2 linked regions of the Actinopolymorpha singaporensis genome follow. The protein of the gene in region 1 interacts with the protein of each later gene in a pairwise test. Links are inferred from orthologs where the notes say so. Each region holds a gene or a part of one and is shown in the gene's direction. Other genes may lie near its edges.

The links.
Region 2: the proteins of hemL (region 1) and BLU27_RS01860 interact in binary tests that used the Escherichia coli proteins (3 or more experiments, as listed by UniProt). The link is inferred for Actinopolymorpha singaporensis from one-to-one orthologs.

Annotation. Positions count from the first base shown.
Region 1 is NZ_LT629732.1:2,264,040-2,278,803, forward strand. Bases 1,585-4,416 are described here. They hold hemL (glutamate-1-semialdehyde 2,1-aminomutase), read left to right. Parts: upstream 1,585-2,214; coding sequence 2,215-3,618; downstream 3,619-4,416. Other genes in these bases: BLU27_RS10345 (histidine phosphatase family protein), read left to right, coding at 3,615-4,271; BLU27_RS10350 (TlpA disulfide reductase family protein), read left to right, coding at 4,297-4,416. Also shown: BLU27_RS10330 (bifunctional uroporphyrinogen-III C-methyltransferase/uroporphyrinogen-III synthase), read left to right, coding at 1-393; hemB (porphobilinogen synthase), read left to right, coding at 504-1,478; more of BLU27_RS10350, read left to right, coding at 4,417-4,944; BLU27_RS10355 (cytochrome c biogenesis CcdA family protein), read left to right, coding at 5,040-5,786; cytochrome c biogenesis protein ResB, read left to right, coding at 5,790-7,547; c-type cytochrome biogenesis protein CcsB, read left to right, coding at 7,544-8,575; BLU27_RS10370 (hypothetical protein), read left to right, coding at 8,671-9,675; BLU27_RS10375 (hypothetical protein), read right to left, coding at 9,657-10,970; BLU27_RS10380 (PLD nuclease N-terminal domain-containing protein), read right to left, coding at 11,021-11,410; BLU27_RS10385 (hypothetical protein), read right to left, coding at 11,629-11,814; BLU27_RS10390 (Lrp/AsnC family transcriptional regulator), read left to right, coding at 11,932-12,480; BLU27_RS10395 (threonine ammonia-lyase), read left to right, coding at 12,490-13,452; BLU27_RS10400 (DUF4229 domain-containing protein), read left to right, coding at 13,470-13,724; BLU27_RS10405 (DMT family transporter), read left to right, coding at 13,848-14,171; BLU27_RS30090 (TetR/AcrR family transcriptional regulator), read left to right, coding at 14,246-14,764. UniProt on the Escherichia coli protein: Aminomutase that catalyzes the transfer of the amine group on carbon 2 of glutamate 1-semialdehyde to the adjacent carbon 1 to form 5-aminolevulinate.
Region 2 is NZ_LT629732.1:404,807-419,611, forward strand. What follows is about bases 6,026-8,898. They hold BLU27_RS01860 (FadR/GntR family transcriptional regulator), read left to right. Parts: upstream 6,026-6,995; coding sequence 6,996-7,802; downstream 7,803-8,898. Other genes in these bases: BLU27_RS01855 (Nramp family divalent metal transporter), read left to right, coding at 6,026-6,884; BLU27_RS01865 (SDR family NAD(P)-dependent oxidoreductase), read right to left, coding at 7,887-8,642; BLU27_RS01870 (hydroxyacid dehydrogenase), read right to left, coding at 8,689-8,898. Also shown: BLU27_RS01835 (FGGY family carbohydrate kinase), read left to right, coding at 1-1,332; BLU27_RS01840 (SpoIIE family protein phosphatase), read left to right, coding at 1,471-3,297; BLU27_RS01845 (sugar kinase), read right to left, coding at 3,362-4,318; BLU27_RS01850 (bifunctional 4-hydroxy-2-oxoglutarate aldolase/2-dehydro-3-deoxy-phosphogluconate aldolase), read right to left, coding at 4,315-4,974; more of BLU27_RS01855, read left to right, coding at 5,445-6,025; more of BLU27_RS01870, read right to left, coding at 8,899-9,699; BLU27_RS01875 (SDR family oxidoreductase), read right to left, coding at 9,739-10,485; BLU27_RS01880 (aldehyde dehydrogenase (NADP(+))), read right to left, coding at 10,482-11,975; BLU27_RS01885 (fumarylacetoacetate hydrolase family protein), read right to left, coding at 11,972-12,934; BLU27_RS01890 (IclR family transcriptional regulator), read right to left, coding at 13,003-13,812; BLU27_RS01895 (U32 family peptidase), read left to right, coding at 13,964-14,805. UniProt on the Escherichia coli protein: Transcriptional activator of the glcDEFGB operon which is associated with glycolate utilization, and encodes malate synthase G and the genes needed for glycolate oxidase activity. Also negatively regulates the transcription of its own gene.

The DNA of each region.
Region 1 (14,764 bases):
GTCGAGCTCGGCTGGGAGGTCGACGACGTGACGGCGTACCGCACGGTGCGCGCCGCGCCGCCGCCCGCCCCGATCCGGGAGGCGATCAAGACCGGCAGGTTCGACGCGGTGGCCTTCACCTCCAGTTCGACGGTGCGCAACCTCGTCGGCATCGCCGGCAAGCCGCACGCCACCACCGTGATCGCCGCCATCGGCGCGCAGACCGCGACGACGGCGGAGGAACACGGCCTGCGGGTCGACGTTCAGCCGCCGCAGCCGTCGATCGAGGCGCTGGCGGAGGCGCTCGCCGACTTCGGCGAGGCGCGGCGCGCGGCCCAGATCGAGGCCGGCGACCCGGTGACCAAGCCGTCCGAACGCAAGGCGGGTGCCCGGCGCCGGGCAACCACCAAGTAGGCCGGAAACGAGCCCGGAGCAACCGGGACGAACGCGCCCAACAGTGCTACCTGCGAAGGGGTCCGCCGTGCCGGCGGGCCCCTTCGCACGTCCTGGTTAGGCTGGACGGCATGGGTTATCCGGAGATGCGCCCCAGGCGCCTTCGTACGACGCCCGCGATGCGCCGGCTGGTCGCCGAGACCGAGGTGCCGCCGCGCTCGCTGGTGCTGCCGATCTTCGTCCTGGAGGGCGCGGCCGAACCAGTCCCGATCCCGTCCATGCCGGGTGTGGTGCAACACACCCTGGACTCCCTGCGCAAGGCGGCCGTCGAGGCCGTCGAGGCCGGTGTCGGCGGGCTGATGCTGTTCGCGGTGCCGCAGGCCAAGGACGCGGTGGGGTCCGGGGCGACCGACCCGAACGGCATCCTCAACGTCGCGATCCGCGAGGTCGCCGCGGAGGTCGGTGACGCGAGCGTGGTGATGGCCGACCTCTGCCTGGACGAGTTCACCGACCACGGGCACTGCGGCGTCCTCACCCCCGACGGCCGGGTGGACAACGACGCCACGCTGGCGAGGTACGCCGACATGGCCGTCGCCCAGGCCGACGCCGGGGTCCAGGTGGTCGGGCCGAGCGGCATGATGGACGGTCAGATCGGGGCGATCCGCGCTGCCCTGGACCGGGCCGGCCACACCGACGTGAGTGCGATGGCCTACTCCGCGAAGTACGCCTCGGCGTTCTTCGGCCCCTTCCGCGACGCCGTTCAGTCCAGTCTGGAGGGCGACCGCAGTACGTACCAGCAGGACCCCGCCAACGCCACCGAGTCGATGCGGGAGGTCGCGCTCGACGTCGCCGAGGGCGCCGACATGGTGCTCGTCAAACCCGCGCTGGGCTACCTCGACGTGGTCCGCCGGGTGCGGGACGCGGTGGACGTTCCGGTCGCCGCGTACAACGTGTCCGGTGAGTACTCCATGGTCGAGGCGGCCGCCGCCCAGGGCTGGATCGACCGCGAGCGCGCGATTCTCGAGGTCCTCACGTCGATCCGCAGGGCCGGCGCCGACATCGTGCTGACGTACTGGGCGGTGGAGGCGGCGCGCCGGCTGCGCTGACCCGCCCCTGGTCCCGCCGAAACCACTCGTGCGGCCCGCTGTCCGATTCCGGACGGCGGGCCTCGTCATGCGCGGGGCCCACGTTTGCCGCACCGCCGGAGGGTCAGGTGGAAATGGAGGGGCCGCCACGGCGCCCGGTCGGGGGGGAGGTAACCGGGCACCGCGGCGGCCGAGGAGGCTCGGCGCGCCCGGGGGGGTGAGGGCGCCGAGCCGGCTTGGGGAGCCCGGGTGCGCGGGTCGCGCACGTCGCGGCTGCGGGCTCGCGGAACAGTCTGTGGTCTGTCTTGTGGCTGTCCTGTTCAGGGGCCAGGTCGTTGGCCGTTCGGTGTATCGGGAGCGTCAGTGGGCGGGGCCGTCATGGATGGTGAGCACATCGGGGACTCGTCGAACGGCGCACCGTGTCGGCTGCCCGCGACCCCGCCCCGACGGTCCCGACTCCGGCGCTCGCCCGCGCAGGTGAACCGGCCCGTCAACGGGCCCCCGTGTGGTCTCGACCTCCCCGGCTCACGCCTCACCTTACGTCCCCACCCTGGGTCTTTGAAGCCTTGACACCGTGCCGTCTCCATCGACGACTCCATCAACGACGGGGCGGGCCGGAAGTTACGCCCGGCTTCGCGAGTTTCGACCCGTGGGATTCCGTTCGTCGCGCAACGCCGCGGGCCGGCCCGTCCCCTCGCCGATCGGCCGACCCCCCGCCCCTGCGGGCGAGCCCAGCCCGGCGAGGGACAATGACGCGGTGACCGAGCCGCGAAACCCCGCAACGCACGGAAGTGCCGCCTCCCAGGCGTTGTTCGAACGTGCCCGTGTCGTCACTCCCGGTGGCGTCAACTCACCGGTCCGGGCGTTCCACGCCGTGGGCGGTACGCCGAGGTTCGTCACCTCCGCGCGCGGGCCGTACCTCCTGGACGCCGACGGCAACGAGTACGTCGACCTGATCGGCTCGTGGGGCCCGATGATCCTCGGCCACGCCCACCCGGAGGTGGTGGCCGCGGCCACCCGCGCGGTGTCGGCGGGCACGTCCTACGGCACGCCCACCCGCCCGGAGGTGGAGCTGGCCGAGGAGATCGTCGCCCGTACGCCGATCGAGCAGGTGAGATTCGTCTCGTCCGGCACCGAGGCCACCATGTCGGCGATCCGGCTGGCCCGGGGCGTCACCGGCCGGGCGAAGCTGGTGAAGTTCGCCGGGTGTTACCACGGTCACGTCGACGCGCTGCTGGCCTCCGCGGGGTCGGGGGTGGCGACGTTCGGGCACCCGGACTCCCCGGGCGTGACCGGTGCGCAGGCCGGCGACACCCTGGTCGTTCCGTACAACGACCGTGCGGCGGTGAGCGAGGTCTTCGCGAGGTACGGCGAGGAGATCGCGGCGATCATCACCGAGGCCGCGCCGGGCAACATGGGAGCGGTACCACCCGAGGACGGGTTCAACGAGTTCCTGGCGCGGACCGCGCACGAGCACGGGGCGTTGTTCATCTCGGACGAGGTGATGACGGGCTTCCGGGTGAGCCGTTCCGGTTGGTACGGCATCGACGGCGTGGCCGCCGACCTCGTGACGTTCGGCAAGGTGATGGGTGGCGGCTTCCCGGCCGCGGCGTTCGGCGGGAAGGCGGCCCACATGGAGCGGCTGTCCCCGGCCGGCCCCGTCTACCAGGCCGGCACGCTGGCGGGTAACCCCGTCGCCACCACGGCCGGGCTCACCACGCTGCGCCTGGCCGACGCGCAGGTCTACGCACACCTGGACAAGACGGCGGCCACCATCGCCGGACTGGTCAGCGAGGCGCTGACCAAGGAGGGCGTACCCCACCTGCCGCAGTTCGCCGGGAACCTCTTCAGCATCTTCTTCGTAGACCCCACCGAGGTGCCGCGGGTCCGCAACTTCGACGACGCCCGCTCGCAGGCGCAGCACCGGTTCCGGGCGTTCTTCCACGCGATGCTCGACGGCGGGGTGCACCTGCCGCCGAGCGCGTTCGAGGTGTGGTTCGTCAGCGCCGCGCACGACGAGGAGGCGCTGGACCGCATCGCCTCCGCCCTGCCGGCCGCGGCCAGGGCAGCCGCTGCGGCCGAACCCGATCCGGCCCCAGGAAGGCCAGCAGCCCAGCCAGCAGCCCCGACAGCCGACCCGACTCAGCAGGAGCGTTCGTGAGCCGAAGCCGCACCCTCGTCCATCTGCTGCGCCACGGCGAGGTCGACAACCCGCAGAAGGTTCTCTACGGCCGGCTCCCCGGCTACCACCTGTCCGAGCTCGGGCGGGAGATGGCCGAGCGCGTCGCCGAGACCGTCGCGTCCCGGCCGATCACCCACCTGGTCGCCTCCCCGCTGGAGCGCGCGCAGGAGACGGCCCAGCCGATGGCCGACAAGCTGGGCCTGCCGATCAGCACCGACGAACGCCTGATCGAGGCGGGCAACCTGTTCGAGGGGCTGACGTTCGGGGTGGGCGACGGTTCGCTGCGCCGGCCGGACTCGTGGAAGCACCTGCGCAACCCCTTCCGGCCGTCGTGGGGCGAGCCCTACCGCGCGATCGTGGTGCGGATGCTTGCGGCGATGGCCGATGCGCGGACCGCCGCGGAGGGTGCGGAGGCGCTGCTCGTCTCCCACCAGCTGCCGATCTGGACGGTGCGGTCCTACGTCGAGGGCCGCCGCCTGTGGCACGACCCGCGCAAGCGTCAATGCACGCTTGCCAGCCTGACGACGTTCACCTACGAGGACGGCCGGATCGTGTCCGTGGACTACTCCGAGCCGGCGGCGGACCTGCTGCCGGGCGGTCTGGCGGGCAAGAAGTTCGTCGCCGGGGCGTGAACGTCAGCTGAGGATGAACGGCGGTATGGGTTCCAGGTCACCGAGGCACCCGCGGGGCGCGCGGTCGCGCGCGCTCGCCGCGGTGGCGACGCTCGCCCTGCTGGGCGTGGCCGGACTCGCCGGTTGTTCTGGTGACGGCTCCGGCGGCGGAGGCGAGGGCGGCGACGGTTCGCGTTCGACCAACGCCACCACGAGGTTCGTCTCCGGCAGCGGCACCGTCACCACGATGCCGCCCGACGAACGCCGCCGGGCCCCGGCGGTCGCCGGGACCACACTGGACGGCAAGCGGGTCGCACTCGCCGACTACCGCGGCAAGGTCGTCGTGCTGAACGTCTGGGGCTCCTGGTGCGCGCCCTGCCGCAAGGAGGCGCCCGACCTGGCCGCCGCCGCCCGCGCCCTGCGGGCCAAGGGCGTGGAGTTCCTCGGCATCAACACCCGGGACGTCTCCCGCCAACCGGCCCAGGCGTTCGTGCGTACCTTCGACGTGCCGTACCCGAGCATCTACGACCCGAACGGCGAACAGCTGCTGGGTTTCCGGGCGACGCTGCCGCCGAGCGCGATCCCTTCGACGCTGGTGATCGACAAGCAGGGCCGGGTCGCCGCGCGGGTGCTCGGCAACGTCAGCCGGCGCACCCTCGAGCAACTCACCACCGACGTGACGGGGCTGCGGTGAGCTGGCTCGCCCTGGCCGCGACCCACTCCGCGGGAGCCTCGCCGAACGCCTCGCTGCTGGCGTCCGCGGCGTCCGCGGCGGCCACCGCGACCTCCGTGGGCGACGGCTTCGCGCGTACGGCGCTGAACGGCTCGCTGATGCTGGCGATCCCGATCGCGGCGCTGGCCGGCCTGGTGTCCTTCCTGTCCCCGTGCGTGCTGCCGCTGGTGCCGGGCTACCTGTCCTACGTCACCGGGCTCACCGGCGCCGACCTGGCATCGGCACGGCGCGGCCGGATGCTGGCCGGCGCGCTGTTGTTCGTACTCGGCTTCGCGGCGGTGTTCGTCTCCATCGGCGCGGTGTTCGGCGTGGTGGGCAACTTCCTCGCTGTCAACGCCGGCTTGCTCACCCGGATCCTGGGCGTGGTGGCGATCCTGCTCGGCTTGGCGTTCGTCGGACTCGTGCCCTGGCTGCAACGCGACGTACGGGTGCACAAGGTGCCGGCGGTCGGGCTGGCTGCGGCGCCGCTGCTCGGCGTGCTGTTCGGCCTGGGCTGGACGCCGTGCGTCGGCCCGACGCTCGGCGTGGCGGCGACGCTCGCGGTCAACGAGGGGACCGCCGGGCGCGGCTCGCTGCTGATGCTCGCGTACGCGCTCGGTCTCGGTGTGCCGTTCGTCCTCGTGGCGCTCGGCTTCCGGAGGGTGCTGGGCGGGCTGTCCTGGGTGCGCCGCCACCACGTGTGGGTGACCCGGGCCGGCGGCGCGCTGCTGATCCTGGTCGGCCTGGCCATGGTCACCGGGGCCTGGGACGCCGTGATCGGCCCGCTGCGGCAGTGGGCGAGCAACTTCCTGACGGTGGTGTGACGGATGGCTTCGACGCAGGAACGCGAGCGCGAGCGCCAGGCGCCGGCGGCCAAGGACGCGCCGCCGCTCGGCCCACGGGAGCTGGCCCGCTGGGTGTGGCGGCAGCTGACGTCGATGCGTACCGCCCTCATCCTGTTGTTCCTGCTGGCGGTGGCGTCCATCCCCGGCACGCTCATCCCGCAGCGCCGGATCAACCCGGTGACCGTGGCGGAGTTCGTCCGCAACAACCCCGGGCTGTCCCGGTGGTACGAACGGTTCGGGCTGTTCGATGTGTTCGGCTCGCCGTGGTTCGGCGCGATCTACCTGCTGTTGCTGGTGTCCCTGCTCGGCTGCATCCTGCCGCGCACGCTCGCCCACTGGCGGCTGATCCGGTCCCGGCCGCCGGTCGCGCCGCGCCGCCTGGAGCGGCTGTCGGTGCATCGGTCCTGGACCACCGACACCCCGCCCGACCAGGTGCTCGCTGCCGCCCGGGAGCGCCTGCGCGCGGCGCGGTACCGCGTGGTGGCCGATGAGGCGCCCGTCGGATCGCCCGGGTCTTCGGGGTCTTCCGGGTCCGCCGGCTCGGCCGGCTCGGCCGGCTCGTCACTGTCCGCCGAACGCGGCTACCTGCGCGAGGTCGGCAACCTCCTCTTCCACATGGCGATCGTCGTGGTGCTGGTCGGCGTGGCCATCGGCAGCCTGTTCGGGTTCCGCGGCACCGTGCTGGTCGTCGTCGGCAACGGCTTCGCCAACACCGTGACGCAGTACGACGGCTACCAGAGCGGCGGGTTGTTCAAGGAGAGCCGGCTGGCGCCGTTCTCGTTCACCGTGAAGAGCTTCAGGGTGAAGTTCGCCACCAACGGCGAGGAGAGCGGTTCGCCACGATCGTTCGACGCGGCGCTGGCGTACGCCCCGCGCCCGGGTGCCACCATCCGCGACTACCACCTGCGGATCAACCACCCCCTGCACGTGGACGGTACGCAGATCCACCTGAGCGGCCACGGGTACGCGCCACGGTTCACCGTCCGCGACGGCACCGGAAAGGTGGCGTTCTCCGGGCCGGTGCCGTTCCTGCCACAGGACGCTAACTTCTCCTCCACCGGCGTGGTGAAGGTGCCCGACGCCCGGCCCAAGCAGTTCGGGTTCGAGGGCTTCTTCCTGCCGACGGGGATGATCGACCAGCAGCGCGGCCCGATCTCGGCGTTCCCGGACGCGCTGCGGCCGATGGTGTTCCTCACCGGGTACACCGGCAACCTCGGCCTCGACGAGGGTGTGCCGCAGTCGGTGTACAGCCTGGACAAGACCCGGCTGACCCAGCTCGAGGGCGGGGACGGCCCCTGGCGCAAGTCGCTGGAGCCCGGGCAGACCGCCTCACTGCCCGGCGGGGGCAGCATCCGCTTCGACGGCTACACCCGCTGGGTCAACCTCCAGATCAGCAGCAATCCAGGTGCGCCGGTGGCGCTGGTGGGCGCGGTGCTAGCACTGGCCGGGTTGCTACTATCCCTTGTAGTACGTCGCCGCCGGGTATGGGTGCGAGTCGGCACAGACGACGGGCGTACCGTGGTCGCGATCGCCGGCATGGACAAGGGCGAACGGCTCAGCTCCCGCGCACCGGGCGTGGCCCGGGCGGCACCCGACGAGGGAGACCGCGCCGAGCGGGAGGGGCGGTCCGGCCCGGCCGGCGCCGACGACGGTGAGACGCGCGACCTCGCCGTCGAGATCGACAGAATCGCCGCGGACCTTCCCGGTCGTGCGGCCCCGGCCGGGGAGGAATCACCGTGAGTTCGTTGCTCGCGAGCTTGTCGGACAACTTCGTCTACGCCTCGACGGCGGTCATCGCGCTGGCGATGCTGGCGCACGCGGCCGAGTGGGCGTTCCGCCGCGAACGCCGTACCTCCGGCCGGGCGGAACAGTCAGCGGCTGTGCGTGGCGAGACAAGCGGCGCGTCCACGGCGGCAGCGCAGTCGTCCGCCGACGACTCCGGCGCGGGTGAGTCCGGTGGCGGGGTGGCCGTGCTGGAACGCGAGCAGGCGCCGGACGGCGGAGGCGTCGACCGGGCCGACCTGTTCGCCCGGATCGGTGTGGCGCTGACGATCCTGTCCACCGGCCTGCTCGGCGCGGGTGTGCTGTGCCGGGGATTCGCGGCCGGCCGGGTGCCGTGGAGCAACCTGTACGAGTTCTCGATCACCGGCAGCTTCGTGATCATGGTCGTCTACCTCGTGTCGCTTCGGAAGCTGCGCACGAACTTCCTCGGGCTGCCGCTGACCGGGTTCGTCCTGGTCCTGCTCACGGTGGCCATCTCGGTGCTCTACATCCCGGTGACCGGCCTGATCCCCGCCCTGCAGTCCTACTGGCTGGTCATCCACGTCTCCGCCGCCTGCCTGGCCACCGGCATCTTCACCCTGGGCGCCGTTGCCAGCGCCCTGCAGATCTTCAAGGCCCGCTACGAACGCCGGGTGGCCGAGGGTCGCCGTACCCCCGGCGGCTACCTCGCCCAGCTTCCGTCCGCGCAGGCCATCGACCGGGTGGCGTACCGGCTGAACGCGTTCGCGTTCCCGATCTGGACGTTCGCCCTGATCGCCGGAGCGGTGTGGGCGGCGGCGGCCTGGGGCCGCTACTGGGGCTGGGACCCCAAGGAGACCTGGATGTTCATCACCTGGGTCTGCTACGCCGCCTACCTGCACGCACGGTCGACGGCCGGGTGGCGGACCAAGGTGTCGGGGATCGCGCTGGTGTCCTACGCCGCGCTGGTGTTCAACCTGGTCGGCGTCAACTTCTTCATCTCCGGCCTGCACTCCTACGCCATGTAGGTCAGGCAGGTCCGGCCCCCGATCCGCGCGCGATGATCCGTCGGCACGTCCGATCCGTACAAGGCCCGCCGGTGAGTCGCGGGCAGGCTTGTCCCATGGTTGATCTGTCCGCCGCGAACGACTTCGTCGCCACCCACGCCCGGCTGCTCGAACGCCGCCGGTTCGGCCTCCTGACCGGGCAGGCCACGCCCGCGCAGGTGGTGACCGCCCTGATGGCCTACCGCAACCCCGACGGCGGGTTCGGCTCGGGGCTCGAACCCGACCTGCGCTCGGCGAGCAGCCAGCCGGTCGGCGCACTGGGCGCGTTCGAGGTGCTGGGCGAACTGGCGACGACAGCTGGCGCGATCGTGGAGCCCGGCCTGGTGGCACAGACGATGGACTGGCTGGACTCGGTGACCCGCTCCGACGGCGGCGTGCCGTTCGTTCTGCCCAGCGCGGCGGACGCGGCGTACGCACCCCAGTGGACGCCCGAACCCGATCCCGGTTCTTCCCTGCATCTGACCGCCGCGGTCGCCGCCGGCGCGCACCGGATCGCGGGAGCCGGCTCGAAGTCCGACGTGAGTGGCGGCGTGGGTTCCGGTCCGGCCGCCCATCCCTGGTTGCGCCGGGCGACCGGCTACTGCTGGAGCCGGCTCACAGACGGCTACCGCCCTGCGCACGCCATCGAACTCCGTTACGTCGTGGAGTTCCTCGATGCCGTGCCCGACCGCGAGCGGGCCCGCGCGGTGCTGGAATCGACGATCCGACCGCACGTGCCCGCGGGCGGGGACCTCGCGGTCGCCGGCGGCGCGGAGGGTGAACGGCAGACCACCACCGACCTCAGCCCGCTACCGGACGCCGCGTCCCGCGCGCTGTTCGACCCGCGCGCGGTCGACCGCGACCTCTCCCTGCTGGCGGCCGGGCAGCGCGCCGACGGCGGCTGGACGGTCGACTGGGCGCCGTTCTCGGAGCTCTCCGACCTGGAGTGGCGCGGGATCGTCACCGTCCGCACGCTGCGGGTGCTGGCCGCGAACGGGCGGGTCGACCTGCCGGGCGTCCCCGGCGGTGCTGCCCGGGCACGTCGCGATCAGGGGAACGACGATCAGGAGAACGCGGGGTAGATCGGCAGCAGCCCGACCCCCGGCCAGGCGCGCCGGGTGGCCGCCCGCAGTGTGCCCGCGAGGTCACCCAGTGCCGCAAGGCTGGGTTGACGGCGGGCGGCGTCGGCCAGGTTGTCCAACCGGAGTACGCAGAGCTCGCGGTGTGAGGGCAGGTCGAACGCCCACGCGTCGAACCTCCGCCGGTCGGCGCCCTCGGCCGTGGCGGCTCGGGGAAGCAGCCAGGAAAGCACCTGCAGCGCCCAGTACGCCTGGCAGGCGTCGAGCGCGGTGTCGAAGTCGCTGCCGCTCACGTCCCGGCCCGCCTCGGCGAGCCGCCGCCGGTAGCGGTCCACGAGCACGTCCGGCAGCCCGTCCGGCAACCGGCGTACACACCAGCAGGTGGGCATGACGGTGCGCACGTAGGCGAGGTCGAGGAGCGCGTGCCGGAAGCTGCCGAACTCCAGGTCGAACAACCGCACCGTGCCGTCCTCGCCGACGTGGTTGTTGTCGGGGCAGCAGTCGTTCGGGCTGTACGCCTGCCAGGACGGCGCCGCCAGCGTCTCCTCGATCCAGTCGACCGCGGCAAGGGCGGCGTCGTCGACGGCGGCGGCGAGACCGGGGTGGGTGCCGAGGCCAGCGCAGGGGCCTGCGTCGAGGTCGGCCAGCGCGGGGACGAGCTTGGTGCGTACGTCCTGCCCGATGCTGTCACCGGGCGCGGGTGTGCCGAACCGCGCGCGCAGCCGGGCGTACTCCTCGTCCCGGCCGAAGCTGGCCAGGTGGACCCGGGCGAGGGCGTCCACGTAACCGGCCATCCCGGTCCGGGCCGGCTCGGCACTCTCGCGCACCAGGATGTCGGCGAGGCTGCGGTCGGGGCCGAGGTCCTCGATCAGGATGAAGCCGAGTTCGGCGTCTCCCCCGTAGAAGGTGGGGGTTCCGCCCTTCACCGGAACGGAGGACAGGAACTCCAGCCCGGACCACTCGTTCCACAGCCGGTTGGCCGGGCTCCAGAAGTCGGTCGAGGTCCGGTCGAACTCGCCGTCGTCGCCCCGATGCGCCACCTTCACCACGGCTGAAGGGAACGGCGCGCCGGCGACGACCAGCCGGGCGACGTGCGCATGCCCGTCCACGCGAAGCGGCTCGTACCCCGTCACGCGGACAGGTGATCCGAGGTGGTCGCTCAGCAGAGTGGCCGCGCGGGCCGCGACACCAGCCGGCAGGTGGTCGCCGAGGGACGTCTCGGCCTGGTCCGCCTCGGCGGCCGCGGGGGAGTCGGGCGCGGGCTCGTCGGGCGCTGTCTTCGACGACGGCGGGATCATCGCCGCAGGGTAGGCCCCGTGAGCCGCCCGCGGTAGCGGATTTTGCCGCCTCAGGCGCGAGCGCTCCCGGTGGGGCCGGGCCCCTCGCCCTCGTCGCGGCCGAGTTCGCGTTCGCGGCGTTCGAGGTCGGCCTGCCACTGGCGCAGCCGGTCGTCCTCGGACTTCTGCCGCATCCGGGCGAGCCGGGCGAGGAACTCGGGGTCGTCGTCAGGCGCCAGCGGCTGGCCGGGCCGGAGCGCGGGCCGGCCGGACGTGCCGCCCTCGACGGGCCGGCCGAACGTCAGCCAGCCGAGCGGTCCGGCGTACGGCAGAAACGTGATGACGAGCGCCCACGCCCATCGGGGCAGCGCCCGAATCCTGTCGGATCGGCTCTGCGCGAGGTCGACCAGGCAGTAGACGAGCAGGACGAGGGCGATGAGGACGGGTAGTACGCGGAGCACCGAACCCCCTCCCGGACGGCTGTGGGGCGAAGTTATCCCCGAGGGTAGCCGTCCGGGAGGCTGGAGGCCCGTGGTCCTCGAGGCGACTGGTTCGGTGCGGGCCCGGTCCGCCGCGGCCGGCCCAGCGCGATCAGGCCAGCGCGATCGGGCCAGCGCGATCAGGCCAGCGCGATCGGGTCAGCGCGATCGGGTCGGCCTGCCGGATCAGTGAGCCTGCTTCAGCGCGACCAGCGGACGAAGCGGCGGAACCGGTGGCCCATGCGGCCGGCCGTCGCGGAGGCCTGCAGGTCGGCCGTAAGCGAACCCTGCGAGGGTGTGGGGACGCGACGGGAGGTCGCGAGCGAGGTGGTGCCGAGGTGCGGAAGCTGACGGAGCGTCGGGAACTCCGGGGAACCGATGAACATTTGGTGGTTGTGCCCCTTGGATCGTTGCTGTATCGAGGCGTACGTCGATGATTCTAAGGTTGCGGCCGGGAAACGCCAATAAATTACGTGTCGATCGCCAAGGCGCGGAGGATTTCGATGGACGAGCTGGACGGCCGCCTGGTCGCCGCCCTGCGGGAGAACGCCCGCGCGTCGTACGCCGAACTCGGCCGGCTCGTCGGGCTGTCCGGTCCGAGCGTCCAGGAGCGCGTACGCCGGCTGGAGGAACGCGGCGTGCTCACCGGCTACCGCGCTCTGGTCCGCCCGGGCGCGGTGGGCCTCACCGTGACCTCGCTGATCGGCCTGCTGCTGTCCGACAACGCCGACCAGAACGCGGTGGTGGAGCGGCTGGTCGGCGTGCCGGAGATCGAGGACTGCTGGTTCGTCGCCGGTGAGGAGTCCTACGTCGTCAAGGTGCGGGTCGCCGACGTCGACGCGCTGGAGGAGTTGCTGGGCCGGCTGCTCAGGGTCGAGGGAATCAGCCGCACCCGGACCACTCTCGTCCTGTCCACGAAGTGGGAGGGCAGGCTGCCGATGTCCGGGCTGCCCGACGGTGCGGATGCCGCGGGTGCAGCGGAGACCACGCACACGGCGGACGGGGACGCCACGGGTGGCGGGGAGGCCGGAGACGACGGCGACGCCGGGTAGCGTTTCGCCATGGCCGAGATCGCACTGGTGACGCTGGACGACATACGCACCGCTGCCACCCGGATCGCCGACCAGGTGCTGCGCACCCCGCTGGTGGCGACGTCGTGGGGCGAGGCCGACCGGCCGTTGTGGCTGAAGCCGGAGAACCTCCAGGTCATCGGGGCGTTCAAGGTCCGGGGCGCGCTCAACGCGGTCGGCGCGCTGACCGAGCAGGAGCGGGCGCGCGGAATCGTCACGCACTCCTCCGGCAACCACGCCCAGGCGGTCGCGCTGGCCGGCCGGGAGTACGCCGCGCCGGTGACGGTGGTGATGCCGGAGACCGCACCCGAGGTGAAGGTCGCGGCGACCCGTGCCCTCGGGGCCGAGGTGGTGATGGTTCCGGCCGCCGAGCGGGAGTCGCGCACCGCCGAGTTGGTCGCGGAGCACGACTACGCCTATGTCCCGCCGTACGAGCATCCCGACGTGATCGCCGGTCAGGGCACGATCGGCCTGGAGATCCTCGCCGACCTGCCCGACGTGGCGACCGTCCTGGTGCCGGTCGGTGGCGGCGGCCTGCTGTCCGGGGTGGCGACCGCGATCAAGGCGCTGCGGCCCAACGTCACGGTGCTCGGCTGTGAGCCGGAGCTGGCCGGCGACGCCGCGGAGAGCATGCGCCTCGGCGAACGCCGGGTGTGGCCGGTCGAGCAGACCTACCGCACGATGGCCGACTCCCTGCGGACCGGGCTCGGCGAGCTCACCTGGGCGCACCTGCACGAACGCGTGGACGGCGTGCTCACCGTCACCGAGGACGCCATCGCCGAGGCGGTGCGGGTGCTGGCCACCCGGTCACGGCTGGTGGCCGAGCCGGGCGGCGCGGTGACCACGGCGGCCTACCTCAGCCACGCGGGCGACCTGCCCGCCGGCCCGGTCGTCGCGGTGGTGTCCGGCGGCAACATCGAGCCGGACCTGCTGGTCAAGCTGCTCGGCTCCTGACGTACGCTGCCAACGTCGTGCGTACTTTCCTCGTCTACACGCTGCTCCGGCTCGTCATCTTCCTGGCGTGCTTCGGAGTGCTGTACGTCCTGTTCGGCGCCCACGTGTCGGGGTGGCTGATCGCCCTGCCCGCGGTGCTCTTCACGTCCGGTCTGTCCTGGTTGCTGCTGCGCCAGCGCGGTGTCGAGGCCGGCGCGGCGCTGTCCTCCGGCTGGCGGTCCGCGCGCGGCCGCCTGGAAGCGTCCACCCGCCGGGAGGACGCCGAAAGCTGACCGGGTGGCCGGTCGATTCGTGCTGGTCCGCCGGTAGTCCTCGCCGCCCCATGAACGTGTACTCTCGTACAGGTTAAGTTGTACGGTCGTACAGGTTTTCGTCCTGCCCGGGGAGAGTGTGAGATGGCGTGGCTGGTGCTGATCGGATCGGGGCTTCTCGAAGCGGGCTGGGCGGTTTCGCTGAAGCTGTCCAACGGCTTCACCCGGCTGGTGCCGTCGGTGGTGTTCGCCGTGTGCGCGCTTGCCAGCCTGGCCGGGCTCGCCTGGGCGATGAAGCAGATCCCGGTCGGGTCGGCGTACGCGGCCTGGACGGGCATCGGGGCCTCGGTGACCGCCGTGATCGGCATGGTGTTCCTGGGTGACGGCGTGTCCGTCCTGAAGCTCGTCTCGCTGGTGCTGATCATCGCCGGCGTGGTCGGCCTCAACCTGTCCGGAGCGGGACACTGACCGGCCGGCCGGCGCCCCGGCAGCAGCCGAGACGGGAGCCGAGGCAGGAGCGCGGCCAGCGGCGCCGGGACGCCCTGGTCGCCGCGGCCGCCGACCTGCTCGAGGACGCCGGGGTGGACGCGGTGAGCCACCGCGCGGTGGCCCGCCGGGCCGGCGTACCCCTCGGTTCCACGACGTACTACTTCGCCTCACTGGACGACCTGCGGGCCGCCGCGGCCGGTGCCCTCGCGCAGCGCTGGGTACGCCGGGCCGCCCGCTCCGCCGCCTCCGTGCCGGAGGGCAGCTACAGCGAACGCGAGGCTGCCCACGGGCTGGCCCGCGCGGTGCTGCCGGCCGGGCGGCCCGCGGTCCTCGCGCAGTACGAGCAACTGCTCGCCGCCGCCCGGTATCCCGCCGTCGCCGCGGTGCTGCGGGGAATGCGGCCGGCGTTCCTGGAAGTGATCGACGACCTGCTCGCCCGCACCGGCTGGGCCGGCCGGGCGGGTGCCGACGTGGTCCTCGCGCTCGTCGACGGCGCCGCGGTCAGCGCGCTGTCGGAGGGCCGCGGCGACGCCCGCGAGGTCGCCACCGACCTGCTCGCCCAACTCCTGGGC
Region 2 (14,805 bases), 1.9 Mb from region 1 along the record:
GCCGCGCGCCAGGACGAGGACGGACGCGGCGAGCTGGACCCGGACGGCTACCTCGCCGACCTGGTGAGCTGCCTGGACGAGCTGCACGCAGCCGGTGCGCTGGAGGGTGTCGAGGTGGTGGCCACCTCCTCGCAGTGGCACTCGGTGCTCGCGGTGGGGCCGGACGGCACGCCCGTGTCGGCCGTGCTCAGCTGGCTCGACACCCGCGCGCGGCCGCGGCCGGACCGGCTGCCCGCCGACCCCCAGGGGTTCCACGCACGCACCGGTGCCTGGGTGCATCCGCTCTACTGGACCACGAAGGTGCCCTGGCTCCGTGACCAGCTTCGTGACCAGCTTCGTGACCAGCTGGGGGGCCGGTCGTTGCGCTTCCTCGGCCTGCCCGACTACCTGCGCGGCGAACTCCTCGGCACCGACGCGACCTCGGTGTCGATGGCCTCCGGCACCGGCCTGCTGGACGTTTCGGCGATGACGTGGGATCCCGAGGCACTGGCCCTGGCGGAGGTGACTCCGGCGGAGTTGCCCGCCGTCGACGACACGCCCGCCCGGCTGGCGCCCCGCTGGCGGGACCGCTGGCCGGCCCTCGCCGCCGCGAGTTGGGCACCGGCGCTCGGCGACGGCGCCGCATCCAACCTGGGCACCGGATGCACCGATGCCGGCACGGTCGGCGTCACCGTCGGCACCTCGGCCGCGCTGCGCGTGGTCCACGGGCCCGACGTCCCGCCGCCGCCGGCCACCGTGTGGCGCTACCGCGTGGACGCGGAGCGGCTGGTGAGCGGGATCGCGTTCTCCGGCGGCGGGGTGCTGCGCGCCTGGGCGGTCCGGCTGCTGCGTCTCGGCGCGGACGCCGAGCCCACGCTCGCGCCCGGCGCCGGCGGCCTGGTCTGCCTGCCGATGCACGCGGGCAGCCGGCCACCCGGAACGATCCCGCCGGGATCCGGCGTGGTCGCCGGGCTGTCCCTGGAGACCTCACCGGAGGAGCTGCTCGCAGGGACGCTGGAGGGCGTCGCACTGGAGGCGGCACGTGCCCTGGACATCCTGGAGGGGTCGTTCGGCACCGAGCTCGACGTCGTACTCGGTGGCGGTGCGGTGCACGCCTCGCCGTGGTGGTGCCGGGTGTTCGCGGCCACCTTCGACCGGTCCCTGCGGCTCGCCGAGGACCCCGAGGTCGGCGCCCGGGGCGCGGCGGCACTGGCGCTGGGGATCGACCTCGCGCCGCCGAAGGAACAGCTCCTGCCCGATCCGGACGACGTCGTACGGATGACCGCCGCTCGGGCGCGTTACGACCGCCTGCGGAACGCGCTGGCCGGCGAACTCGGCCGGCACCGCGACTGACGAGCACCGCAGAACCCCCACCGACCCGCCGTACCCGGCCGGGCCAAGCCCGTAGTCCCGGCTACCCCGCCAGACTGACCTTGCGTGATTCGGCATGAACACTACGCACAGGGCCGCGAACCGGCATGATGCTCCGCAATGGAAGAGGCACCTGGCGTGACCAGTCCGCTCGAACGGGAGCTGATCGACGCCGTCCTGGAGCTCAGCGCCAACGCGATCGTGCTGGTCGACGAGCGCGGCCGGATCGCGCTCTGGAACGCCGCCGCCGAGTCAGTCCTCGGCTGGCCGGCGGAGGAGGCGCTTGGCCAGGAAGTGCTGACCGCGATGGTCGCGCCGAACTCCCACGCCACCGCCCGGGACCTGCTGGGCAAGCTCGCGGCGAACGGCACCTGGGAGGGAGCCGTCCCGCTGCGGCATCGGGACGGGCACGCGGTGGTGTGCGCGGTCCGGGCGCGCGCTCTGACCGGCTACGGCGACGGCGGCGGTGTCGGGGAGGTGCTCGCGGTCTTCGCCGAACTCGGCCGGTCCGGCGCCGAAGGCACGAACGGCCCGCCCGGTACGGACGCCGGCGACGACCGGGCCGCGCTGCTGCGCGCCGAACGAGCCGCGCTGCTCCGCGCCGAGCGGACCGCGCGCGCCGAGCTCGAACACGTCCGCGACCGGCTCGCCTACGTCGTCCACGCCAGCAGCCGGCTCGCCTCCTCCCTGGACGTGGGGATGACGATGGAGGCGGTCGGCGACCTGGTGGTCCCGCGCTTCGGGACCCTGTGCATCATCGACCTGTGGGACGGCCGCCGGCTGGACCGCGTCTACGTCCGCGAGGCCGACCCCGCCCGCCAGTCGCTGGTGGAGCAGATCCGCCGCCTCGGCGGAACCCAGCGCGACGGCCACCCGGCGCTGCGCGCGGTGTTCACCGGCCGCCCGGCCGTTCTCACCGCCACCGACCCGGACACCCTCGGCCAGATGTACGCCGAGCCGCAGGCGCACGCGGTGCTACGCGAGGCGACCCGGGGTTCCGGCCTGATCGCCATGCCACTGGTCACGCGCGGCCGGGTGATCGGCGTCCTCACCCTGCTCGGGCCCGGTCACGCGTACGGTCGCGATCTCGCACCCGGTGAGGACCTCGCCGTCCTCGAGCAGGTCGCCACCCGGGCGGCGCAGAGCATCGAGAACGCCCGGCTGTTCGACGCCGAGCGCCGGTTGGCCCGCAACCTCGCCGACAGCGAACGCCGGCAGCGGCGTACCGCCCTCACCCTTCAACGCAGCCTGCTGCCCACGTGGACCCACCCGCCCGGTGAACTCGAGGTGGCCACCCGTTACTTCCCGGGAGCGGAGGAGGCCGAGGTCGGCGGCGACTGGTACGACGTGATCCCGGTCGGCCCCGGCCGGACCGCGCTGGTCATCGGCGACGTGATGGGACGCGGACTGCGGGCGGCGACGTTCATGGGGCAGGTACGCACGGCGGTGCGCGCCTACGCCCGGCAGGACCTGCGTCCCAAGGAGATCCTCGGCCTGCTCGACGGCGTGGTCGCCGATCTGGGCGACACCGAGATCGTCACCTGCGCGTACGCCGTGTTCGACGCCGCGCGCGGGACGCTGACGTACGCCTCGGCCGGGCATCTCCCCCTGCTCACCGTCGACGGGAACGGCAAGGCGCGGCGGCTGGACCACGAGGCCGGGCTGCCCCTGGGTGTGGGTGCCTCGTCGGCGGCACCGATGCGGACCGCGCCCGAGCACGTCGTCGCCCTGCCGGAGGAGACGACGGTCGCGTTCTACACCGACGGGCTGGTCGAGAACCGCCGGCGCGACGTCGACGCCGGCATCGACGCGCTGGTGGACGCGCTGGCCAGGGCGTCGGGCAGCCTGGAAGGGCTGTGCGACCAGGTGATCGACGCGTTGCGGCCGCCGGGCGGGTACGACGACGACGTGGCGTTGTTGCTGGCCCGCTCGCTGCCGCGGACCTGAGGAAACGAGCCGGCGGGGCCCTTCAGCGCAAGACGGTCAGCGCGGCGCGGTCAGCGCGGCGCGGTCAGCGGGCGACGTTCTCGGTGGCGTCCATGGTGGCGAGTTCGGACCGGCGCGGCAGGCCCTCCCAGTCACCGGCGACCGACACCGCGAACGCCCCGCACACGTTGCCCCGGCGCAGCCGCTGCGCGGGGTCGAGCCCGTCCAGCGTCGCGGAAAGGTAGCCCGCGACGAACGCGTCGCCGGCACCGACCGGGTCGATCAGGCTGACCGCGAGCGCGGGCTCGGTGAAGCTCTCTCCGTCGACGACGGCGTACGCACCGGCCGCACCGCGCTTGAGCACCACCTGCGCCGGCCCGAGCGCGGCCAGTTCCTTGGCCACCTCCTCGACCGAGCCGGCCGGCACCACCATGGCCGCCTCCTCGTCACCGGCGAAGACGATGTCGGCTGCGGCCACGAGATCGCGGAACGCCGCACCCGCCTCGGTCACAGACCACAGCGCGGCGCGGTAGTTGAAGTCGAACGACACGGGTACGCCCGCCGCCCGGGCCGCGTCGACCGCGGTGTGCACGGCCGCACGGGCGGACTCCGACAGCGCCGGGGTGATGCCGGAGACGTGCAGCGTGCGGGCCGCGGCCACCAGGTCGGTGTCGACGTCGTCCGGGGTCAGCCGGGAACCCGCCAGCCCGCGCCGGTAGTAGCTCACGCGTACCCGGTCGGCGGTGCGGTGCTCGCGCAGCATCAGCCCGGTGGGCACCTCGGAGTCGGTCCGGACGTGCGAGACGTCGACGCCCTCGCCGCGCAAGGCGTCCTTGACGAGGTGGCCGAGCGGGTCGGCGCCCAGCCGGCCGATCCAGGTCGCACTGTGCCCCAGCCGGCTCAGCCCGATGGCGACGTTGGTCTCCGCGCCGCCGAAGGAGATCCGGGCCGGTGCGCCGACCGCGAACGAACCGGTGGTGGTGGCCGCGACCAGGGCCATCGTCTCGCCGAGGGTCACCACGTCGACCCGGCTGCTCGTCATGCGCGACCCGCCGGGCTCGCCTTGCGGGTGCCGCCCACGCCGGCCACCAGCGTGCGGGCCCGCTGAGCCAGGGCATCGAGGTCTCCGCCGGGTTCGCAGGCGTCGGCCACCAGCGGACTGCCCACACCCACCGCGACCGCACCGGCGCGCAGGTAGGCGCCCGCGTTGTCGACGTCCACGCCACCGGTGGGCACCAGCGGGATGTCGGGCAAGGGGCCGCGGATCGCCTTGAGGTAGGCCGGTCCGCCCAGCGCCGACGCCGGGAACACCTTCACCATCGCAGCACCCGCCCGCCACGCGGTGAGGATCTCGGTCGGGGTGGCCGCGCCGGGCAGGACGGGTACGCCGAGGCGGTTTGCCTCCTCGATGACGTCGAGGCAGACCGCCGGCGAGATGAGGTACGTGGCGCCCGCGTCGACCGCCTCGCGGGCCTGCTCCGGGGTGAGGACCGTGCCGGCGCCGAGTGCGACTTCGGTGGGCTTCCGGGCGGCATAGGAGCGGATGGCATCCGCGACGTCAGGTGCGGTGAACGTGAACTCCACCGCCCGGATACCCGCGTCCACCAGGACGTCGGTGACGTCGGTGTAGCGCGCGGCCGACGCCGACCGAAGGATCGCCACCGCCGGGCAGATCTCCATCGCCTGCTGCAAGCTCACGCGGGTGCCTCCTCGTGGGATGGTCGGACGCTCGTCCACGGCCCTCGCAGTTTAGGGCGTGCCCTGAGGGGCGGTCACCGGGCAGTGGGGCGGACGGCCGATCCTGCCCGGGTCCGGCCGCGCTCTCACCGCACCCTTCCCAGCCCACGACGGTCACCCCGGACCAGGCCCTGGGCCGTTGACCGACGCAGACCGTGCACTCGCCCGCAGGCAACCACGCCTTGCTGTCAACGGCGCCTTGACAGCACGGGACGGCGTGCGGAGCCGGGACCGGTCATGTCCCCCGCCGGCGCACCGGCGGCCGAATTCGGCCACCGCCCGGCTCCCGAGAGGCGAAGCACCGTTGGCATCCGACCGGAAGTCACCGAGCCGACCGGCTTGACCACGCGGCGTGCCGGGGGTTCACTGATCCAGCAGCGTTTCGTCCAGATCTCGTACAGATCTCACACATTTGTCGGAAAGGACGGCGCATGACCGTGGAACGTTCGACCGGTGGTGAGCCCGACCCCGCGTCCGCGCTGTCCACCAAGCACCTTCCCGGCGCACAGGTGCGCGACCTCCCCGCACCGCCCACCCAGACCTGGCGCATCATCGGCCCTGGGCTCGTCGGTGCCGGGGTGGGCCTGGCCTCCGGCGAGTTCATCCTGTGGCCCTACATCTCCTCCCAGGTCGGGCTGGTCTTCCTGTGGGGAGCCGTGCTCGGTGTCATCACCCAGTGGTTCCTCAACATGGAGATCGAGCGCTACACCCTGGCCACCGGGGAGACAGCGCTGACCGGCTTCAGCCGGATGTGGAAACACTGGGGCCTGGTCTTCGCGGTGATGACCTACTTCGCCAACCTCTGGCCGGGCTGGGCGACGAGTTCGGCCACCATGGTGACTTACATCGTGGGTGGCAACGTCACCGCGATCGCGATCGGCATCCTGGTCGTGTGCGGCGCCGTGCTCACGCTCGCCCCGGTGGTCTACACCGCGCTCGAACGCGTCATCCTGGTGAAGCTGGCGGCGATCACCGTCCTGATCGTCGGCGCCATCATCTTCGCGTTCACCGCGGACACCTGGCGCGGACTCGGCTCGGCGGTGACCCACCTCGGGCGGTTCCCCGATCTCGACTTCGCGCTGATGCTCGGTGCGATCGCCTACGCCGGCGCCGGCGGCGGCCAGAACCTCTGCCAGAGCAACTGGATCCGGGACAAGCGGTTCGGGATGGGCGCCTACGTTCCCCAGCTGGTGAGTACGGTCACCGGCAAGGACACCGGTGCACCGTCGGCGTTCACGTTCGAGCCGAACGAGTCCAACCTCATCCGCTGGCGGGGATGGTGGCGGTTCGCCAACATCGAGCAGGCGGCGACGTTCGTCCTCATCACCTGCTTCACCATCGGCTTCATGTCGATGCTGGCGTTCTCGACGGTGTTCGGCCGGTCGGGACTCAGCCAGGACATCGGTTTCCTGCAGGTCGAGGGCGCCGCACTGCAGGACCGGATCGGCCCGTGGTTCGGCTACTTCTTCTGGGTCATCGGCGCCTACTCGTTGTTCGCGGCGGCGATGGGCATCATCGACTACACCAGCCGGCTGGCCGCGGACCTGCTGGCGACGGTCTACCTCCGCCGTCGCGGCGTCTCCGAGAGCCGCGTCTACTTCTGGCTGGTGTGGGGGCTGGTCGCGTTCGGCTGCGTGGTTCTGCTGGCGGGCCTGAACCAACCCCTTGTCCTGCTGGTCATCTCCTCCTGTGTGAGCGGGGTGATGATGGCCGTCTACGGCGTGCTGCTCATCGTGATGAACAAAAGATCGCTACCGGTTTCCATCTCGATCCGAAGGTTTCGTACGATCATCATTGCTCTGGCTGTCGCGTTCTACGGCACGCTCGGCCTGATCACGATCGTCCAGCAGGCACAGAAGCTGTTCGACTGACGCACTGTTCGGCTGACGCACTGACGCAACCACTGCTGCACAGCCACGCGACAACTGAAGGAACGACAGACCCCGTCAGACGGTCCGGCTCGTTGGTCAAAGGGGGACCCGGTGAGCCCGCATACTCGTGACAGCCTGTCCGCACATCTGCTCGACGAGATTCTCGCCGGGCGGATCGCATCCGGCACCAAGTTGCCACCCGAACGCGAACTCGCCCGAAGGTTCGGCCTGTCCCGGCCGATCGTGCGGGAGGTGCTGCGCGGGCTCGCCGAACGCGGGTTCGTGGAGATCCTGCCGTCGCGGGGCACCTACGTCCGTGAGGCGCAGGCCAGCGACGGCGCACGCTCGCTGGACACGTCGTACCGCCGGCGCAACACCACCGTGCGCGAACTCACCGAGGCCCGCTCGATGCTGGAGACCCGTGCCGCCGCGCTGGCCGCCACCGACGCGACCGAGGCCGAGGTGGCGGCGATGCGCCGGTGCCTGGACGACCTCAAGATCACGACGTACGTCCTCGAACAGGCCCGGCTCGACCTGGCCTTCCATGCGCTGGTCGTGCACGCGAGTCACAACACCGTGCTGGAGTCGATGTACGCGTCGATCACCACGCTGACCTTCGAACTGATGCTGCGCAGCCTGTCCGACCGGCAGGTGCGCCAGGCCGGGACGCCACAGCACGAGCCGATCTGGGAGGCGATCCGCGACCACGACGCGGCTGCGGCCGCCGAGGCGATGCGGGTGCACCTGGAGGCGGCGAAGGATCTGTACGGCCCCGACCTCGACCGCGGTGTCGACCAGGTGGCCCAGCGGGAGCTGCAGCGGATGCTCGGCCCGGCCGCCTCGCTGGAGGGTCTGCTGGAGGAGGTCTCGAGGCGGCAGGCGGCGTTCATCCGGGCGCCGTCGGCGCGTGCGCAATGACATCGACTCGTGCGCAGCGACGCCGGCCCGTCCCGCGGTTTACCCCGGGACGAGCCGGCGTCTCTTCTGCAACGTCGTACTGCCTCAGCTGAAGTACGTTCCGCCGTTGAGGTCGATGACCGACCCGGTGCAGAACGCGCCGAGGTCGGAGACGAGGTAGAGCACCGCGCCGGCCACGTCGTCGGGGAAGCCCGCACGGCGTAGCGGGGTGGCGTCGATCGTCGCCTGCTGCTGGTCCGGTGGGGTGAACGCCTCGTGGAACGGCGTGTCCAGGATCAGGCCCGGTGCCACCGCGTTGACGGTGATGCCCCGCGGCCCGACCTCCTTGGCCAGCCCGCGGGTGAGGCCGTGCATGCCTGCCTTGGCGGCACCGTAGGCGGCCGCGCCCGGACCGCCGCCGTTACGCCCGGCCAGGGAGGAGATGTTGACGATCCGGCCACCGTCGGGCAGGTGCCGCAACGCCGCCCGGCTGCAGGCGAACGCGCTGAACAGGTTGACGTCGATCACCGTGTGCCAGTGCTCGTCGGACATGTCCGCGACCGGCTGCCGGCCGATCATCCCGCCGGCGTTGTTGACCAGGATGTCCAGCTTCCCGCCGAACTCACCGGCCGTGGCGTCCACCACCGCGTCCACCTGTCCGCTGTCGGACGCGTCGAGTTCGTACGCCGCGGACCGGCGGCCCAGCGCGGCGATCTCCTTCGCCACGGCCGCGCCGTCGTGGCTGCGGTAGGTCACCGCGACGTCGGCGCCGGCCTCCGCCAGGGCGAGCGCGACACCGCGCCCGATGCCGGTGGCGCCACCGGTGACGAGTGCCGATCGGCCGGACAGGTCGAGCTTCATCTGAGGTCTCCTCTTCGGGGGTTCGGCAAGGACGAGTACCGGGTGGTCAGGCGAGCACGCCCACCGAGTCGGCCGCGACGGCGTACCGCAGGGGTTCGTCGCGCAGGAACCGAACGACGTCCTCCACCATCGCCTGCCCCTGCCGGGCGTGGGAGTCGACGGTGTGGCCGGCGGTGTGCGGGGACAGGATCGCGTTCGGCAGCTGCCGCCACGGGCTGTCCGGTGCCAGCGGCTCCGTCGGGAACACGTCCAGCGCGGCCCGGATCCGGCCCGATCGAAGCTCCGCGACCAGGGCGTCCCCGTCGACCAGGCCGCCCCGCGCAGCGTTGACGAGCAGCGCCCCGTCGGCCAGCAGCGAGAGCTCCCGGGCGCCGAGCAGCCCCTGGGTCTGCGGCAGCAGCGGCGCGTGCAACGTCACCACGTCGCTGCCGCGCAACAGGTCGTCCAGCTCCACCGGTGTCACTCCAAGTTCGTCCGCCTCCGCCGCGGTGAGCAACGGGTCGGCGACGAGCACCCGCGCACGGAACGCCCGCAGCAGGCCGATCACCGCCCGGCCGGTCCGGCTGGCGCCCACCACACCGACGGTCCGCGCACCGAGCAACCGGCCGGGGTACCGCTCCCGCAGCGCACTCCACTCCTGCCCGGCCCGCAGGCCGGCGTCGAGGGCCGGCAGGTCCCGCAACGCCGACAGGATCTGCGAGATCACGAGTTCGGCCACCGAGTCGGCGATCAGCCCGGCCGACTGGCACACGGTCAACCTCGCGCCGACCGCGTCCTGCGGGACCAGTGCCCGGATGCTGCCCGCGGTGTGCGCGACCAGCCGCAGGTCCGGGGAGTTCGCCAGCACCTGTTCGGTGATCGGTGGCGTACCCCATCCGGTCAGGCAGGCGACCGCGCCGTCCAGCAGCCCGGGCAGGTCCCAGTCACCGGGCGGCCCTTCGGCCCATCGCACCCGCGCCGCACCGGCGAGCAGGCGTTCTGCCGCGGGGGTCAGCACCGTCGCGCGGGTCTGCTCGGTCAGCAGGACCGCCACCACCGCATGTGCGTCGGTCGACATTCGCACTACCTCCCTCACCTCGTGCCTCCCGGGCACTCCTCAGGGCTGGCTGGGGTAGAGCAACAACTCCGGTACGTAAGCCCTGCTCGGCAACGCCATCACCGCGAGACACATGCGGGCGACGTCGTTCGGGCGCAGCGCGGCGGCCAGCTGTTCCGGAGTAGGCGCCACCGGCCGGCGTTCGACCAACGGGGTGTCGGTGAACCCCGGGAACAGCACGCTGACCCGAATGCCGTTCGCCCGCTCCTCCTCCATCGTGGCGTGCGCGAGTGCGGCGACACCGGCCTTGCTCGCCTGGTATCCGACACCGGACGCGTCCGGGCGCTTCGCCGCCGAGGAGGAGATGTGCACGAGCAGGCCGTCGCCCTGTGCGCGGAAGGTCGGCAGCACCGCCTGGGTGAGGACGTACGCCGCGTCCAGGTTGGTCGCCAGCAGCTCCCGCCACCCGGCCGGGCTCAGTTCGGTCAGGGACCGTTCGCGCACGTTGGTCCCGACGCTGTTGACGAGTACGTCGAGGCCGCCGTACTCGCGCACCGCCACGTCGACGGCGCGGCTCACCGCGTCGGCGTCGGTGGCGTCACCGGCCACGACCAGCGCCTCTCCCCCGGCCGCGCCGATTTCCTCTGCCAGCTTGGTGAGCACGTCGGCCCGCCGGGCGAACAACACCAGGCGAGCACCCGCCCGGGCGGCAGCGAGTGCGGTGGCGCGGCCCATCCCACTGCTGGCGCCCGCCACCAGCACCCGCCTGCCGGACAGGCCTTCGCCGGTCAACCCGTCGCCGGTCACGCCGGCACGTCGTCCTTCGTCAAGGCGCCGTTGACACGGCGCGGAATGCCCAGCACGTTGCGGTCGCGCAGCGCCTCGGGCAGGAGTTCCTCCGGCATCGTCTGGTAACTCACCGGCCGCAGGAACCTGCGGATCGCGGTGGTGCCCACCGACGTGTGCAGGGACGCCGTGGTGGCGGGCCAGGGTCCGCCGTGCTGCATGGCGTACGTCACCGAGACACCGGTCGGCCAGCCGCCCCACAGGATCCGGCCGGCCCGGTCGCGCAGCAGGTCCATCAGCCAGCCGAGCTCACCGGTGTCGGACTCCTCGCCGTGGATGGTCGCGGTGAGGTTGCCGCCGAAGGCCTCCGCGGCCCGGCGCAGCTCGTCCTCGCCGTCGTACTCCACCACCAGCGAGAAGGGCCCGAAGCACTCCTCCAGCAGCGTGTCGGCATTGTCCAGCAGCACCGGAACGGTGGTCTTGACCAGCGTCGGCCCGGCCACCAGGCCGTCCATTCCGGACGCCTCGACGAGCGAGGTCACGCCGGCTGTGCCGACCAGCTTCGAAAGGCCCTCGGCGTAGCCCTCGGCGATGCGCTTGTTGAGCAGCGAGGCCGGGGCCACGTCACCGGCCGCCGCGACGATCGCCTGGTCCAGTCCGTGCCCGGCGGGGACGAACAGCAGGCCCGGCTTGGTGCAGAACTGACCGGCCCCGAGCGTCGCCGAGCCGACGAAGCCGGAGGCGATCTCGTCCCCTCGCGCCTTGACCGCGCCGGGGGTGACGAAGACCGGGTTGAGGCTGCCCAGCTCGCCGTAGAACGGGATCGGGTCCGGACGCTGGGAGGCGATGTCGAACAACGCCCGACCGCCGGGGATCGAGCCGGTGAACGAGCCCGCCTTGATCCGCGGGTCCTTCAGCGCCTCGACGCCGCGTTCGAAACTGAAGATCACGTCGAACGTGCCGTCCGGCGCACCCGCCTCGGCCAGCGCGCCGCGGACGATCTCGCCGGTCCGCTGGGACAGCCGCGGGTGACCGGAGTGGGCCTTGACGATGATCGGGTTACCGGCCGCGAGCCCGGAGGCCGTGTCGCCGCCGGCCACGCTGAACGCGAACGGGAAGTTGCTGGCGGCGTACACCAGAACCGGCCCGAGCGGAACCAGCATCCGGCGCAGGTCCGGACGCGGCCCCATGCCCCAGTCGGGGTCGGTCCGGTCGATGGTCGCCTCGAGGTAGGAGCCTTCCTCCAGCACCTCGCCGAACAGCCGCAACTGGAACGTCGTCCGGGTCAGCTCGCCCTTCAGACGGGCCTCGGCCAGGTGCGACTCCTCCATCGCCAAAGGCACGAGCTCGTCCGCGGCGGCGTCGAGCGCGTCGGCCACGGCCCGCAGCAGCCGGGCGCGTTCGGCCGGGCGCAGCGCACCGAGTGGACCCGCGGCGGCGGTGGCGGCCGCGAGGATCGACTCCAGTTCCGCAGATGTCGTGGGGCTCGGAGCGGTCGTGGGTGCGGTCATCGGGCTACCTCCCGGGCGAACGGATCGGACAGGGCGTCGACGAGCCACGCCAGCGGCTCCTTGCCGACCACCACCGGATTGGACAGTACGCCGACCTCGGCGACCTCGATCTCCACGCGGTCGCCGGCGGCGAGGGTGAACGACATCTCGGGGATGATCCCGGTGCCGGTGGCGAGGAACGCGCCGGCCGGGTGGGCGTCACCGCGGAACAGGTAGTCGACCAGCGTCGGCAGGTCGCGGTGCATCCGCGCCGTCGACGTCTCGCCCTTCCAGGCGGTCTGGCCGTCCCGGACCACGGCGAGGCTGATGTCGAGTGAGGTGGCGTCGGAGATCTCCCAGGCCGGGCGGATGCCGGTCGAGATCGCGCAACTGCCGGCGTAGACCTTGGCCTGCGGCAGATAGAGCGGGTTCTCGCCCTCGATGGCCCGCGAACTCATGTCGTTGCAGGCGACGTACCCGACGATCTCGCCGTAGGCATTCGCGACGACACCGAGCTCGGGCTCGGGCACGTCCAGCCCGGAGTCGATGCGGATCGCGACCGGCTCGCCGTCGGTGACGACCCGCCAGGCCGGCGCCTTGAAGAAGAGCTCGGGCCGCTCCGCCTCGTACACCTTCTGGTAGGCGTCCTTCTGGCTGCTCTCCTCGACCCGGGCGGCCATCGAGCGTTCGTACGTCACGCCGGAGGCCCACACCTCGGTCAGCCCGTCGACCGGCGGGAGCAGCAGCACCTGGGACTCGTCCAGGCCGTCCGAGCCGCTCCTGCCGTCCGTGCCGACGCTGCCGTCGCTGCCGACCGCACCGGCTCCGGCGCCTTCCAGCAGGCCGCGCAGCTCCGCGAGGGGCAGCCGGAGCAGCTCGCTGACGCTGCCCACTCCGGCCAGCGGACTCACCCGGCCGGCACGTCGGACTCCTACCCGGACCGCACGGTCGCTGCGATCGGCGTATCGGACGATCTCCACGGGACCTCCTCAGCCAGTCAACTGACAGTCATCTGATGTGTGGCAGCCTGCGCCAGTCTTGCAAAGAATCACCGGAACGTCTCACCCCGGTCCGCCACCGTGACGAGGTGTGCGTCGGGGACGTGCCCCAGCCGGACGGACAACGCGCTCGCCCCCTCCCGGACCAGACCTGCCAACTCGGCGGCGCGTTCGGGTGACCAGCGGACGGTCGGGACGGAGATGCTCATCGCCGCGACGGTGGCTCCGGTGTGGTCGGAGACCGGGGCGGCCACGCAGGCGACCGCCTCGTTCGACTCGCAGTACTCCTGTGCCAGGCCGTCGGTGCGTACCGCGCCGAGGCGGTCGCGCAACTGCCGCGAGGTGGTGAGACTCCGGCTGGTCAGCCCGGGCAGGCGCCGCCCGGGCGGGAACAGCGTGTCCAGGCTGCGCTGCTCCAGCCGAGCCAGCAGCATCAGCCCGACCGCCGTGCAGTGCGCGGGCAGCCGGCGGCCGACCGCGGACACCATCCGGACCGGGTGCGTGCTGTCCACCTTCGCGACGTAGACGACGTCCCGGCCCTCCAGCACCGCCACGTGCACGGTCTCGTCGCAGGCGGCCGCGACCTCCTCCGCGGCGGCCTGGCCCTCCCTTGCAAGATCGAGGCGTTCGGCGTAGGCGGAACCGAGGTGGAACACTCCCACCCCGAGCCGGAAGCGGTGTGGCTGGCCGGGCACCGGGGCGAGGTAGGAACGCTCGACCAGAGTGCCGACGAGCTCGTGCACGGTCGTACGAGGAAGACCGAGCCGGCTGTGGATCTCCGGGATCGAAAGCTCCTCGGTCGTCCCGAACAACTCGAGGATGTCCAGCGCGCGGAGAACCGCGGGCACTGCTCGGCCCATGCCTTCCGCACCTCCACAAGCGGGTTCGGCCATCGCGCGCCGGTGTTCGTCCATCCGAACGCAACTTGACGGCACCGTGACCAGATCGCAACGATGTCCGAGTATACGGATGTCGTTCGAGATACCGGACAACTTTCTCTAGGGGGACCTCGTGGCCGGGACACCAGCGTCGCACCTGTTGGACATCCTCGACCTCCCCCGGGGCGACCTCAACGACCTGCCCGCTTCGGCCAAGCGGTTCCCCGACGGCGTCCGCTACCGGGTGGAGATCCCGAGCACCGAGGGCCCGCGCTGCCTGGCGGCGGCACTGGAGGAGGCCGAACGCCTGGAGGTGCCGGTACGCCGGATCTCCCAGGGCAGCGGGGTGTTCCTGCTCACCGACGCCGAACTGGACGAGATGGCCGAGCAGGCCCGTACGGCCGGCGTGGAGGTGAGCCTGTTCGCCCGCCCGTGCGCCGGCTGGGGCACCTCGGCCACCGCGCGTGCGCAGGCCGGTGGCGGGTTCGCGGCCACCGCGCACGGACAGGACCAGGTGTCGGCGGTGCTGGAGGACGTCCTCCGGGCGGCCGACCACGGCATCCGCAGCGTGCTGATCTCCGACCTCGGCGTCCTGGCGGCGTTCGGGAAGCTGCGAGCGGCCGGTCACCTGCCCGCAGACATGCAGGCCAAGGTGTCGGTGATGCTGCCGGTCACCAACGCCGCCACCGCGCGCGTCCTCGAGGATCTCGGCGCGGACACGCTCAACCTGGCAACGGACCTGAGCCTGGCGCAGATCGCCGCGATCCGTGCCGTGGTGGACGTGCCGCTGGACGTGTACGTCGAGGCACCGGACAACCTCGGCGGCTACGTCCGGCACCACGAACTCCCTCGCCTGATCGAGGTGGCCGCACCGGTGTATGTCAAGTTCGGCTTGCGCAACGCCCCGGACGTCTACCCCGCCGGCACCCACCTCGAGGCCACCACGGTCGCGCTGACCCGTGAACGCGTGCGGCG